2 regions of the Streptomyces sp. WZ-12 genome follow, and region 2 is predicted to be linked to the other one. Evidence: riboswitches for the same ligand, from Rfam matches in the RefSeq annotation. Region 2 holds a riboswitch; the other holds the start of a gene.
What was found. A riboswitch is a leader RNA that binds a small molecule or an ion and turns the genes downstream of it on or off. The one in region 2 is predicted to bind cobalamin.
Positions count from the first base shown of each region.

Region 1: linked by a shared signal. The riboswitch ahead of metE (5-methyltetrahydropteroyltriglutamate--homocysteine S-methyltransferase) and the one ahead of PV796_RS13915 (ribonucleoside-diphosphate reductase subunit alpha) in region 2 are both predicted to bind cobalamin.

Region 1 covers NZ_CP118574.1:1,695,062-1,702,197, reverse strand. The annotation lists gene PV796_RS07275 (serine hydrolase) at 1-594, shown strand, start outside; gene cpt (chloramphenicol phosphotransferase CPT) at 877-1,410, shown strand; gene PV796_RS07265 (DUF4190 domain-containing protein) at 1,590-2,474, shown strand; gene metE (5-methyltetrahydropteroyltriglutamate--homocysteine S-methyltransferase) at 2,619-4,928, opposite strand; cobalamin riboswitch at 5,139-5,358, opposite strand; gene PV796_RS07255 (metal-dependent hydrolase) at 5,573-6,274, shown strand; gene PV796_RS07250 (NlpC/P60 family protein) at 6,304-7,136, opposite strand, start outside.
Region 2 covers NZ_CP118574.1:3,324,986-3,332,121, reverse strand. The annotation lists gene PV796_RS13925 (transglycosylase domain-containing protein) at 1-198, opposite strand, end outside; gene PV796_RS13920 (ribonucleotide-diphosphate reductase subunit beta) at 365-1,420, opposite strand; gene PV796_RS13915 (ribonucleoside-diphosphate reductase subunit alpha) at 1,420-3,825, opposite strand; cobalamin riboswitch at 3,990-4,139, opposite strand; gene PV796_RS13910 (GNAT family N-acetyltransferase) at 4,244-4,753, opposite strand; gene mctP (monocarboxylate uptake permease MctP) at 5,273-6,937, opposite strand; gene PV796_RS13895 (DUF3311 domain-containing protein) at 6,934-7,136, opposite strand, start outside.

The DNA.
Region 1 (7,136 bases), 1.6 Mb from region 2:
GAGGTCGAGCGCACCCTCGCCACAAAAATGATCACGAGGTCGGACAACGACTCCACCACCACTCTGTGGAAGCAGCTCGGCCTCGCCCGCATCCAGGAGTTCGTGCGCCTGGCGGGCATGCAGCACACCGTTCCCGACCCCGACGGCTACTGGGGCCTGACCCAGATCAACGCCGCCGACCAGCTCACGCTGATGGCACTGCTCACCGCCACGAATTCCGTCCTCAACGACGACTCCCGGGCCTACGCGCTGGACCTGATGAGCCAGGTGATTCCCGATCAGCGTTGGGGCGTTCCGGCCGGCGCGCCCAGCGGAGCGCAGGTCCACGTGAAGAACGGCTGGCTTCAGCGCACCGGTGGCGGCTGGCGGGTGCACAGCATCGGCGCGTTCACCGGAGGCGACTATGACTACGGAATCGCGGTCCTGACCTCGGACCACGCCAGCATGCCCGCCAGCGTGAAGGTGATAGAAGACCTCGCCCGCAAGATCCACGCGGACCTCAACAACACCCCGGCACACACGGGCCAAGCTCTCTACGGCCGACGCCTGCCCGCCACCTCCGACGGGTCGCTCGTCCCCAACAGCGCCCGGTAAACGCGCCCTCAAGGGAACGGGCGCGACAGTCCGTTGCCGTGTCGGGTCGGCCGGCGCTCATGCACGGGCCCGGTCGGCACGCTTCCCGCGATTGCGTACGCGCTGTACTACGCGCTCACCGCGGCCAGTTGACGCGTCGCTGGGCGCCGTCAGACACGCGGATTCGGCCGTTGGCGCGCGCCTCGCCGCCGTCATGCCGGGCGGGTTGGCGGGTGGGGTGCGCGCCCCTGGGCCGGAGGAAATCCGTTTCGGTGGCGCCGTGCCGCCTACTACCGTGGCGCCGTGCTGACTCAGGTGATCGTGCTCAACGGTGGTTCCAGCTCGGGGAAGTCCGGGATCGTGCGGTGTCTGCAGGCGGTGTTGCCGGAACCGTGGTTGGCGCTCGGGACGGATGCGCTGGTGGCGGCGGTGCCCGCGTCGATGCGGGCGGCGAGCGGTGGCATCGCGTTCGCGCCGGACGGCGGGGTGGTCGTCGGGCCGGAGTTCCGGGCGTTGGAGGCGGCCTGGGCCGAGGGGGTCGCCGCGATGGCTCGGGCGGGCGCCCGGATCATTCTCGATGAGGTCCTTCTCGGGGGAGCGGATTCCCAACGGCGGTGGCAGAAGGTGCTGGGGGAGCTGCGGGTGCTGTGGGTGGGCGTCAGGTGTGACGGTGCGGTTGCCGCCGGCCGCGAGGTGGCGCGGGGTGACCGGATCATCGGGATGGCCACGTCCCAGGCGGAGATGGTGCACCGGGGCGTGGTCTACGACCTGGAGGTGGACACCGCGCGCGCCGAGTCCATGGAGTGCGCACGGATCATCGCCGCGCAGGTGAAGTGAGGGGGAGGGTGAGGGGGCGCTCGACTGCCTTGGTGGGTGAGCAACATCCAAGGAGCGCAGGGGAGTTGGGCGGAAGCCGAATGAGAAGTAATGAAAGAGTAAAACTCCTGGTAGGGTCGGAAATTCACCGAATGAGGTGACCTGAGCTGACCTGAACTGACCTGGCTGAAGGAATCTGCATGACCACGCCCGTCTCTCCCGGCGGTCCCGCATCCGGGGAACCATCGTCGCCGGACCGCGACCCGTGGGCCCCGCCGAGCGCGGAGGGCGTCGCCCATGAGCCGCCGCGGGCGCCCTATGCGCCGGCGGTCGGGGTGGCGCAGCCCAGCAACGGCATGGGCGTCGCGGCTCTGGTACTCGGCCTGGTGGGGTGCGTCCTCGGGGTGTTCATCTTCCTGTTCTGGATGTCCTGGGTGCCGGCGGTGTTGGCCGTGATCTTCGGCGGCGTCGGGCTGAGCCGGGCGCGCTCCGGCCGGGTGACCAACAAGGGCATGTCGGTCGCCGGCCTCGTCCTCGGCATCATCGGTCTCGTCATGGCGGTGGCGAGCCTGCTGCTCACCGTCGTGCTGGTGGATGAGGCCCGTACGCACATCAAGGAGGTCAAGACCGAGCAGCGCGCCCAGAAGAAGGCGGCCGAGGAGTCGGCGGCCGCCGAGGAGAAGGCCCGGCATCTGTCCTTCGGTGAGCCGTACACCTTCGAGAACGGGCTGAAGGTCACGGTCGCCAAGCCCGAGCCGTTCGAGCCGGACGCGTTCGCCCACGGGCACGCCAAGGGGAACAAGGCCGTCCAGGTCACCGTCACCGTGGTCAACACCAGCAGCAAGCGGGTCTCCGTCGACACCGGGCTGCCCGACGTCAACGACGCGAAGGGCGCGTCGGCGGAGCTGGTGATCGACGGCAGCGGGCGGCAGAAGGTCATCACCGGGTACCTCCTCCCCGGCAAGGAGGCCGTCGGCAAGTACGCCTTCTCGCTGCCGGCCGACGCGGCCGACCGGATGGAGGTCGAGTTCACGCCGGACGCGTCGGAGTGGGACGACGCCTACTGGAGCGGCCCCACTTCCTGATCGACCACCCCACGCACACGTCACTCCCGCTGGATGCCAACTCCCCCCTCAAGGGGGCGACATGACGTCGGACGGGAGGCGCGCCCGCCCCGGCCGGCTTGGCCGGGGCGGGCGCGTTGTTCCGCGTCCTTCGGCGGGTGCGGTCTACAGCTCGGCGCGTACCGCGCGGGCCGCGGTGACGAGGTGTTCGAGGGCGGAGCGGACCTCGGGCCAGTCGCGGGTCTTCAGGCCGCAGTCGGGGTTGACCCAGAGGCGTTCGGCGGGGATGGCCCGCAGGCCGATGCGGAGCAGGTCCGCCGCCTCCTCCGTGCTCGGCACCCGGGGCGAGTGGATGTCGTACACCCCGGGGCCGGCCTCGCGCGGGTAGCCGTGGGCGGCGAGTTCGCGGGCGACCTGCATGTGGGAGCGGGTCGCCTCCAGGCTGATGACGTCGGCGTCGAGGTCGTCGATGGCCTGCACGATGTCGCCGAACTCGGCGTAGCACATGTGGGTGTGGATCTGGGTGTCCGGGCGCACCCCGGCGGTGGTGAGGCGGAACGCCTCGGTGGCCCAGTCCAGATAGGCGGGGCGGTCGGCGGTGCGCAGCGGCAGGGTCTCGCGCAGCGCGGGCTCGTCGACCTGGATGACGGAGGTGCCGGCGGCCTCCAGGTCGCGCACCTCGTCGCGCAGGGCGAGGGCGACCTGGCGCGCGGTCTCGCCCAGTGGCTGGTCGTCGCGGACGAAGGACCAGGCGAGCATGGTGACCGGGCCGGTGAGCATGCCCTTGACCGGGCGCTCGGTGAGCGACTGGGCGTAGGTCGTCCACCGGACCGTCATGGGCTCGGGGCGGGAGATGTCGCCGGCCAGGATCGGCGGGCGGACGTAGCGGGTGCCGTAGGACTGGACCCAGCCGTGCCGGGTGGCGAGGTAGCCGGTGAGCTGCTCGGCGAAGTACTGGACCATGTCGTTGCGTTCGGGCTCGCCGTGCACCAGGACGTCCAGCCCGGTCTTCTCCTGGAAGGCGATGACCTCGCGGATCTCGTCCTTGATGCGCTCCTCGTAGCCGGCGGTGTCGATGCGGCCGGCGCGCAGGTCGGCGCGGGCGGCCCGCAGTTCGCCGGTCTGCGGGAAGGAGCCGATGGTGGTGGTCGGCAGCAGCGGCAGGCCGAGGTGGGCGCGCTGCGCGGCGGCCCGCTCCGGGTACGGCTGGGAGCGGCGCGCGTCGGCCTCGGTGACCGCGGTGGTGCGGCCCCGCACCGCTTGGTCGTGGGTGATCGGGGAGCTGGCCCGGGACGCCAAGTCGGCGCGGTTGGCGGCCAGTTCGCTGGCGATGGCGTCGGTACCGCGGGTCAGGCCCTTGGCGAGGGTGACGAGCTCGGCGGTCTTCTGGCGGGCGAAGGCGAGCCAGCGCCGGATCTGCGGCTCGATGTCCCGCTCCAGCGACGCGTCGAGCGGGACGTGCAGCAGCGAGCAGGAGGCGGCCACGTCGACCCGGTCGGCCAGCCCCAGCAGGGTGCCGAGCACGGACAGCGACCGCTCCAGGTCGTTCACCCAGATGTTGCGGCCGTTGACGACGCCGGCGACCAGGCGCTTGCCGGGCAGGCCGCCGACGGCGGCGAGGGCGTCGAGGTTGCCGGCGGCCGCCTCCGTGAAGTCCAGCGCGAGCCCGTCGACCGGGGCCTTGGCCAGCACCGGGAGGGCGTCGCCGAGCCGGTCGAAGTACGAGGCGACCAGCAGCCTGGGCCGGTCGGCGAGGGCGCCCAGGGAGCGGTAGGCGCGCTCCGCGGCGTCCAGTTGAGCCGGGGTGCGGTCCTGGACCAGGGCGGGCTCATCGAGCTGCACCCACTCCGCGCCGGCCGCGCGCAGGTCCGCGAGGACCTCGGCGTACACCGGCAGCAGTCGGTCGAGGAGGGTGAGCGGGTCGAAACCCTCGGCCACGCCGGGGGCCGGCTTGGCGAGCAGGAGGTAGCTGACCGGGCCGAGGAGGACCGGCCGGGCGGTCAGGCCCAGGGCGAGGGCCTCCTCGAATTCCGTGACCTGCTGGGTGGAGTCGGCCGAGAAGACGGTGTCCGGACCCAACTCGGGGACCAGGTAGTGGTAGTTGGTGTCGAACCACTTGGTCATCTCCAGGGGCGCGGCGTCCTGGGTGCCGCGGGCCATGGCGAAGTAGCCGTCCAGGGGGTCGGCGGCGACGGCCGCGCGGTGGCGCTCGGGGACCGCGCCGACCATGACGCTGGCGTCCAGGACGTGGTCGTAGTACGAGAAGTCGCCCGTCGGGACCTCGTCGATGCCGGCCCCGGCCAGCTCCTGCCAGGTGGTGCGGCGCAGTTCCGCGGCGGTGGCGCGCAGCGCGTCCGCGGTGACCCGGCCCTTCCAGTAGCCCTCGACGGCCTTCTTCAGTTCCCGGTGCCGGCCCTGGCGCGGGTAGCCGTACACGGTGGCCCGTGCTGCCGCGGCTGCGGACTTGGTGGTCACGGAGATCTCCTTCGCGAGATGAATCCCTGAGATCCCGGGGACGGGACGAGAGCGCGAAGGGTGACGGGACGCACCGGACGCGGCGACCCGTATGGCGCGGCGCAGGCCACGGCGCGCGACACGGGCACCGTCTGGTGCCTGCTCCCCGGGCAGTGTCCGGGGTGCTCCCGACCCGCCCTCGAAGGTCACCGGGATACCGCGCACGGGTCGTCCGCACGCGGGCAGTTGGCAGGTCTTCGGACTCGCGGGCGCGCCTCGTGTCGTACGAGGCTCCTAGTGGCCGTCGCTTCCCAGACCCGGGTGGGTCCAGTGCGTATGACGGCGGTCGTTCCCGCTCACCGCTGCGGGGCAGTCCCGGATTCTCACCGGGTTCCCTCTTGCGACGCCTCCCGCCTGGCGGACGGGGCGAACCAGCTGCACCGGTCACCTTACGGGGCGGGGCCGCGGCGCGCCGGATGTCGTCCAGTATGCGGATGGTGAGATGGGACAAGTGCCCGTCGGGATTGAACGGGGCGGGGAGGGGTAACGACCCGCGGTCGCGCTTCGCCGCCCTGTGGCGCCACCGCCGTGATCGCGCTGGTACCGTCTCCGCCGTGGCTGAGGGCGCGTCAACGACGCGCCACATACGGGGAGGACGACGCACCATGATGGGTCATTCGCATGCGGTGAGCGGCGCGCTGCTCTTCGCGGGCACCACGCCGTTCCTGCCACCGCTGCTGATGCACACCCATCTGATGCCCCAGGAAATCCTGATGGGCACCGTGCTGTGCGCTGGCGCCGCGCTCCTGCCCGACCTGGACCACCACGACGGCACCATCGCCAACTTCCTCGGCCCGGTGTCCAAGATCCTGTGCCGGTTCGTGGCCTGGATCTCCGGCGGGCACCGCCACGCCACCCACTCGCTGTTCTTCGTGGTGCTGATGACCTTCGGTAGCTGGGCCGGTGTGACGTACCTGGGCCGACCCTTCACCCTGGGCATGACCTTCTTCCTGCTGGCCCTCGCCGTGCGCGCGCTCAACCTCTGCCCGCCCGGCCACGGTTTCTCCGCTTGGGCGACGATCGTCGCCATGGCCGGAATAGGGACCGGTGTCATCGCCAAGTTCATCCCGTCGGCGCCCGGTTGGCTGCCGTACGCGATCGGGCTCGGCTGCCTGGCCCACCTGCTCGGCGACTCGATCACGAAGATGGGCGCGCCGTGGCTGTGGCCGCTGAAGACGCGCTACGAGATCGTCCTCATCAAGCACAGCGGCAACAAGGTGGAGACGGAGATACTGACCCCGATCATGGGCGTCGCCACCGTCGTCCTGCTCTGGTTCACGGCGCTGTCCCCGCACTCCATCAGCTAGGCCCCTGGGGAGCCGCAACGCCCCCGGTCTCAGAGGCGCTTGGCGTTGCGCAGGAGCTTGGCGTAGAAGCCGTTGCCGTCGAGCCGGGACACGCCGCCCTTGTCGCCGATGGTCGGGCCGTTGACCTCCTTGCGGCTGGAGAGGAAGACCTTGTGGCCCTCGGTGTCGGGGCCCAGGTACAGGCCGACGTGGTCCAGGCGGTTGCCGGTGTGGTGGTCCATCTTGAAGAAGACCAGGTCTCCCGGCTGGAGCACGTCGATGTTCTGCGGGCGCTCGTACCAGGGGGCCGGACCGGACAACGGGATGATCTCGGCGCCCAGTTGGGAGCGGCCCATCCCGTTGGCGGTGCGGGGCAGGCCGTTGCCCTTGCCGTCGGCGGGGGCCAGCGGGTAGCGGGCCCGGTAGCCGAAGATCAGCCGCATGTAGCCGGAGCAGTCGACGGCGCGGTAGCGGGCCGCCTCCGGACTCCTGGCGGTGCCGTCGCGGAAGGTGTACGGAATGCCCAAGTAGTCGAAGAAGTCGGACTGTTCGAGCAGCGGCGTGCCGCGGTGCTTGGCCAGATCGGGGTTGACCGGACCGAACTTGGCGTCGCCCGCGTACACGACGCCCCGCTCGTCCTTCTTGGCGGGCGCTCCGGTGATGTACTGGAAGGCGATGGCGAAGAGGTCGTCCTCCCGGCTGTCGTGGTACCGCCGGAACCACTCCTTGAACCAGCGTTCCTTCTCCGCGCCGGCGCGCCACGCCTCGGGCATCAGACGCACCCAGTCCTCGGTGACCACCGTGGTCGCGGTGTTCTCGGACTCGCTGAAGGTGCGCGAGGGGCCCTTGAGGGTGGCGGTGCGGGACCGGTCGGTGAAGGTGG
Region 2 (7,136 bases):
GGTGGCCTCCTGGGCGGCCAGCGCGTTCTCGTTGGGAATGTCGATCTTCACGTACACGACCGCGAACAGCCCCGCGAGGCAGAGCAGGACGAACCCGCCCGATCCCAGCCAGAGCCGCCAGGACGGCAGCCAACGGCGCACTCCCGTACGGCCGTTGCGGGGATAGTCGATGTACCGGCGTCTTTTCCTTCCCTCCATGCATGCGTAGATGCGGTGGGCAGGGCTCCGGTTGCCGCTCCGGCCGCCCGCTAATCGAACGCTCACATTCGGCGGGCGGCCGGGGGAAAACGGGACGGCCGGACGGCGGGGCAGGCCACCGTCCGGCCGTCGGTCCGGTCGATCGGGAGCAGAACCCGACGCGGGATCAGAACTCGTCGTCGAACGAGACCGAGCCCTCGACGGCGACCTGGTAGGCCGAGGCGCGCCGCTCGAAGAAGTTGGTCAACTCCTGGACGTTCTGCAGCTCCATGAAGGAGAACGGGTTCTCCGAGCCGAAGACGGCCGGGAAGCCCAGGCGGCGCAGGCGCTGGTCGGCGACGCACTGGAGGTACTCGCGCATCGACGCGGTGTTCATCCCCGGCAGGCCCTCGCCGCACAGGTCGCGGGCGAACTGGAGCTCGGCCTCGACGGCCTCCTTGAGCATGTCGGTGACCTCCTGCTCCAACGCGTCGTCGAAGAGGTCGGGCTCCTCCTGGCGGACCGTGTCCACCACGGAGAACGCGAAGTCCATGTGCATGGACTCGTCGCGGAACACCCAGTTGGTGCCGGTGGCCAGGCCGTGCAGCAGGCCCCGCGACCGGAACCAGTAGACGTACGCGAACGCGCCGTAGAAGAACAGGCCCTCGATGCAGGCCGCGAAGCAGATGAGGTTGAGCAGGAAGCGACGGCGGTCGGCCTTCGTCTCCAGCTGCCCGATCTCCTCGACGTGGTCCATCCACTTGAAGCAGAACTGGGCCTTCTCCCGGATGGACGGGATGTTCTCCACCGCGGCGAAGGCGGCGGCCCGGTCCTCCGGGTCGGGGAGGTAGGTGTCCAGCAGGGTCAGGTAGAACTGGACGTGCACCGCCTCCTCGAAGAGCTGACGGCTCAAGTACAGCCGCGCCTCGGGGGAGTTGATGTGCTTGTAGAGCGTCAGCACCAGGTTGTTGGCGACGATCGAGTCGCCGGTGGCGAAGAAGGCCACCAGACGGCCGATGAGGTGCTGCTCGCCGGGGGACATCTTGGCGAGGTCGGCCACGTCGGAGTGGAGGTCGACCTCCTCCACGGTCCAGGTGTTCTTGATCGCGTCCCGGTAGCGGTCGTAGAAGTCCGGGTACCGCATGGGGCGCAGGGTTAGTTCGAAGCCCGGGTCGAGGAGGTTCTTCGACCCCGTGGTGGCGGTGTGGGTCGCTGCTGCGTTCTTCTCGGGTGCGGTGGTCATTACTGGCATGCCTCGCAGGACTCGGGGTTTTCCAGGGAGCAGGCGACCGCCTCGGGGTCGGTCACCGGCAGTTGGGCGGGGATGGTGGCGGCGCGGGCGGACTGGGCGATCCGGGTGGCCGGCCGGGAGCGCAGGTAGTACGTGGTCTTGATCCCGCGCTTCCAGGCGTACGCGTACATCGAGCTGAGCTTGCCGATGGTCGGCGACGCCATGAAGAGGTTGAGCGACTGGCTCTGGTCCAGGTAGGGCGTCCGGTCCGCGGCCATGTCGATCAGGGCGCGCTGGGGGATCTCCCAGGCGGTGCGGTAGCGGTTCCGGAGGTCCGCGGGGATCCAGGACAGGTCCTGGACCGAGCCGTTGGCCTCGCGCAGCGCGTCCCGGGTCCGCGCGTCCCACAGGCCCAGCTCCTTGAGCTCCCCGATCAGGTACGTGTTGACCTGGAGGAACTCACCGGAGAGCGTCTCGCGCTTGAAGAGGTTGGAGACCTGCGGCTCGATGCACTCGTAGACGCCGGCGATCGAGGCGATGGTGGCGGTCGGGGCGATCGCCAGCAGCAGCGAGTTGCGCATGCCGGTCCTCGCGATCCGCGCGCGCAGCGCCGCCCAGCGGTCCGCCCAGCGCACCTCGGCGTTCGGGTAGTGGTCCGGGTGCAGCACCCCGCGGGCGGTCCGGGTCGCGGCCCAGTTCGGGTGCGCGCCGTGCCGCTCGGCGAGGTCGGCGGACGCCTCGTAGGCGGCGAGCATGATCCGCTCGGAGATGCGGGTCGACAGCTCCCGGGCCTCGGCGGAGTCGAACGGCAGCCGCAGCCGGAAGAAGACGTCCTGGAGGCCCATCAGGCCCAGACCGACCGGCCGCCAGCGGGAGTTGGAGGCGGCGGCCTGCTCGGTCGGGTAGAAGTTGATGTCCACGACCCGGTCGAGGAAGGTCACGGCGGTGCGGACGGTGGCGTCCAGCCGCTCCCAGTCCATCCGGCCGTCCTCGCCCAGGTGGGCCGCGAGGTTGACCGACCCCAGGTTGCAGACCGCGGTCTCGCCGTCGTCGGTCACCTCCAGGATCTCGGTGCACAGGTTGGAGGAGTGCACGACCCGGCCGGGCTCGGCGGTCTGGTTGGCGGTGCGGTTGGCGGCGTCCTTGAACGTCATCCAGCCGTTGCCGGTCTGCGCCAGGGTGCGCATCATCCGGGAGTACAACACCCGGGCCGGCACCTGCTTGAGGGCCTTGCCCGCGGCCTCAGCGGCCCGGTAGGCGGCGTCGAACTCGTCGCCCCACAGGTCGACGAGCTCGGGCACGTCCGAGGGGGAGAACAGCGACCAGTCCGCGTCCGCCTCGACCCGGCGCATGAACTCGTCCGGGATCCAGTGCGCGATGTTGAGGTTGTGGGTCCGGCGGGCCTCCTCGCCGGTGTTGTCCCGCAGCTCCAGGAACTCCTCGATGTCGGCGTGCCAGGACTCCAGGTAGACGCAGGCCGCGCCCTTGCGGCGGCCGCCCTGGTTGACCGCCGCGACCGACGCGTCCAGGGTGCGCAGGAACGGCACGATGCCGTTGGAGTGCCCGTTGGTGCCGCGGATCAGTGAACCGCGGGCGCGGATCCGGGAGTACGACAGCCCGATGCCGCCGGCGTGCTTGGAGAGCCGGGCCACCTGGTGGTAGCGGTCGTAGATGGAGTCCAGCTCGTCCAGCGGGGAGTCCAGCAGGTAGCAGGAGGACATCTGCGGGTGCCGGGTGCCGGAGTTGAACAGCGTGGGGGAGGACGGCAGGTAGGAGAGCGTGCTGGTCATCCGGTACAGCTCGGCGACGTCCGCCAGCGCCCGCTCGGAGGCGTCCTCGGCCAGGCCGCAGGCGACCCGCAGCAGGAAGTGCTGGGGCGTCTCGACCACGTTGCGGGTGGTGGGGTGGCGCAGCAGGTAGCGCGACTGGAGGGTGCGCAGCCCGAAGTACCCGAAGCGGTCGTCCGCGCCGTCGGCCAACGCCCCGTCCACCAGGGCGTCCAGGCGCTCGGCGTGCGCGGCGACGAACTCCGCGGTGGCGTCCGCGATCAGTCCCTCCCGGTGGCCGACCGCGATCGAGGCGGAGAAGGACGTGGCGCCCTGGCCGGCGGCCTCCTCGGCGATGGCGAGGGTGAGCAGGCGCGCGGCCAGCTTGGAGTACTGCGGCTCGTCGCCGATCAGCCCGGCCGCGGCCTCGGTGGCCAGGGACCGCAACTCGGCCTCGTCGGAGCCGGGGTGGCGGCCGCGGAGCGCGGCGGCGGCCACCTTGCCCGGGTCGGTGGCGGTCAGGTCCGCGGTCAGCTCGGTCAGCGTGCGCAGCAGGGCGACACCCGGGCCGTCTTCGGCCACGGGGGGCGCGGCCACCGCGGGCTGTACGACCTCGGCGTCTGACGCGGGCTCCGTTGGCGCGATGGTCACCTGATGCTCTCCCTCACTCGGCGGGGGCCGGAGGGCGCAGCAGGGGCGGCGCGCGGGCGGACAAGGGGGCACCCCGCGGCGAACCGGGGGTGCGCGGGGCCGGCCGCGCTCCGTCCACCAACCCATCCCTCGGGGCCCGGACGTCTCGACGCCGCACCAGTGGCGGTGCGGACGTACCATCGGCAGGTCTTCGGACTCGTGAGCGCGTAGGACCCCCAGAAACTGGCCGTATCCTGCGCTCTCATACCGTTGCGGGACAGTTCCGGATTCGCACCGGATTCCCCTGCGGCGACAGCGAGGAAGAGCATACATCTTGTGTTGCTCCCCGCACGCACCCCCACATCTTGTGTCGCACCGCATGGCATCCCTACGCGTGTGCGAACGGCCGCACCGCCTGTGCGGGGCCGGAAACAAGCCGTCAGGCCAGCTCCCGAGCAAACGCCCACAGGCGCACGCCCGGCACCGGGTCCCAGTCCCGCCCGGCAGCCCGCGCGAACCCCAGCCGCCGGTAGAGCCGGTGCGCCGGCAGCAGGTGCCGCTGGCTCGACAGCACCATGGCGCGCAGCCCGAGCCCCCGGGCCCGCTCAAGGCAGGCCCGGACCAGCGCCTCTCCGACGCCGCGCCCGCGCCCCTCGCCGCGGACCGCCAGCATCCGGAACTCGCCCTCGCCGGGCCCGGCCAACTCCGCGTACGGGCTGCCGTACGCGGCGAATGTCACAGCACCCACAACCGCGCCGCCCGCGCCGTTCTTCCCATCCACGGCCACCCATATCTCGGCGTGCTCGGCCCGGTGCGCCACCCGCCGCAACACCGCCGCATACGGATCGTCCGCCCCGCTCAGCAGCCCGTCGGCCAGATACACCTCCACCACCAACTCCCCGACCGTCTCGAACTCCGCCTGGCGTATGGGCCTGATCGTGATGTCCATGGAGCCAGTGTGGGGAACTGTGGGGCGCAGCGGGCGCGTTCGCCGATGGTGATCACGTATTGACTGTCAGTGGGCTCGGCTACCGTCGGTTCCATGTTCCCTGCTCTGCCCGGTGGATGGCATAAGGAGGAGGTTCCATGACCGCGCTCGCCGATCGGCCGCACACCAGCACGGCCGACTTCGAAGAGGCCGCCCGGATACTCAGTCGCTTGGAAGAAGAAGCGCGGTGGGAGCTCATCAACGGGAAGGTGCAAGAGCAAGCCCATGCCGGACGGGGATCACGGACGGATCATCCAGTGGTTGCTGCGCATCTGCCTGCAGCACCGGCCCGAGCTCTTCCTGGACCCGAACCAGGGACTGAAGACGGAGCCACACCGAAACGGTCGCCTCCGTCCGGACGGCTCGCTCGTGCCCTGTGACGCCTTCGTGAATGACCTCACGAGGTCGCTGAGCCGCACACGAGCGAGGGCCGTCGCGTTCGTCAGGAACGCGACGGCCCTCCGCCGTAGTTGACGAGGGTCAGTGCCCGCCCGGTGCCCCCGCCGTGGCCGGCGGGAGGTCGGCCGTGACGCCGTCGTCGCCGATGTCGGCGGTGTAGTCGCCGGGGGCGGTCTCGTCGACGCCCTCAGGGGCCTTGAGGGCCTTCAGGACGAGGGTGAGCACGACCGTCACCACCACGTTGAGCACGAAGGCGGTGAGGCCGATGTAGCCGATCTCGCCGATGCCGGGGATCTCCGCGTTGGAGCCGCCGAAGTGCTTCTGGGTCGGGCTGGCCACGCCGTACGCGGCCAGGGTGCCGTAGAGCATGCCGATCGCCCAGCCGGCCAGCAGCGCCCAGCGGTGGAACCAGCGGGTGAACAGCCCGCCGACCAGCGCCGGCATGGTCTGGAGGATCCAGATGCCGCCCAGCAGCTGGAAGTTGATGGCGACGGTCTTGTCCATGGTCAGGACGAAGATCAGGGCGCCGACCTTGACCAGGAGGGAGACCAGCTTGGCCACCTTGTGCTCCTGCTCGGGCGTGGCGGTGGGCTTCAGGAAGTCCTTGTAGACGTTCCGGGTGAAGAGGTTGGCGGCGGCGATCGACATGATCGCGGCGGGCACCAGCGCGCCGATGCCGATCGCGGCGAACGCCACCCCGGCGAACCAGCTCGGGAACATGTCCGCGAACAACTGCGGGATTGCCAACTGCGCGTTGCCGTGGGTGTCCGTCCCGGCCTTGAGCGCCATGAAGCCGAGCAGCGCGAGGAAGCCCAGCATCAGCGAGTAGATCGGCAGGATGGTGGTGTTGCGACGGATCACGTTGCGGCTGCGCGAGGAGAGCGTGGCGGTGATCGAGTGCGGGTACATGAACAGCGCCAGCGCCGAGCCGAGTGCCAAAGTGGCGTACGCCCACTGGGCGTTGGGGCCGCTGGCCAGTTCGCCGCGCGGTTTGCCGGTGGGCCCGGTCTGGGCGAGCGCCTTGCCCGCGGAATGGAAGATCTCGCCGAAGCCGCCCAGTTTGAGCGGGATGTAGATGATCGCCACCGCGATGACCAGGTAGATCAGCCCGTCCTTGACGAACGCGATCAACGCCGGCGCCCGCAGGCCCGAGGAGTAGGTGTAGGCGGCCAGCACGGCGAACGCGATCAGCAGCGGCAGGTCCTTGACGAACCAGTTGGCGTGCTCCCCGCCGCCGACCCCCATCACGTCCAGGACGGCCTGGATGCCGACGAGTTGGAGCGCGATGTAGGGCATCGTGGCCAGCAGGCCGGTCAGCGCCACGGCCAGCGACAGCCCCTTGGAGCCGAACCGCCCGCGGACGAAGTCGGAGGTGGTGACGTAGCCGTGGCGGTGCGAGACCGACCACAGTCGGGGCAGGAAGGTGAAGATCAGCGGGTAGACCAGGATGGTGTACGGGACGGCGAAGAAGCCGGCCGCGCCCGCCGAGTAGATCGCCGCCGGGACGGCCACGAAGGTGTACGCCGTGTAGAGGTCGCCGCCGAGCAGGAACCAGGTGATCCAGGTGCCGAAGCTCCGCCCGCCCAGGCCCCATTCGTCGAGGTTGGCGGAGTGCTCGACCCGGCGCCAGCGCGCGGCCAGGAAGCCCATGACCGTGACGGCGAGGAAGAAGAAGACGAAGACGGCGAGCGCCACGCCGTCGACGCCCTGGGGGCCGGCGGCGAGCGCGGTGGACGGGTTCGTCATCGGCCCGCACCGCCCTTGCGGGCGCGCTGCTCGCGCCGGACCAGCGCGTAGGCCACGGTCGTCAGCACCGTCGAGATCAGCACCCAGGCCATCTGGTACCAGTAGAAGAACGGGATCCCGATCAGCGTCGGCTCGATCCGCGCGTACGAACTCACCCACAGCATCGCCACGAACGGGGCGAGCAGGCACAATCCGGCCA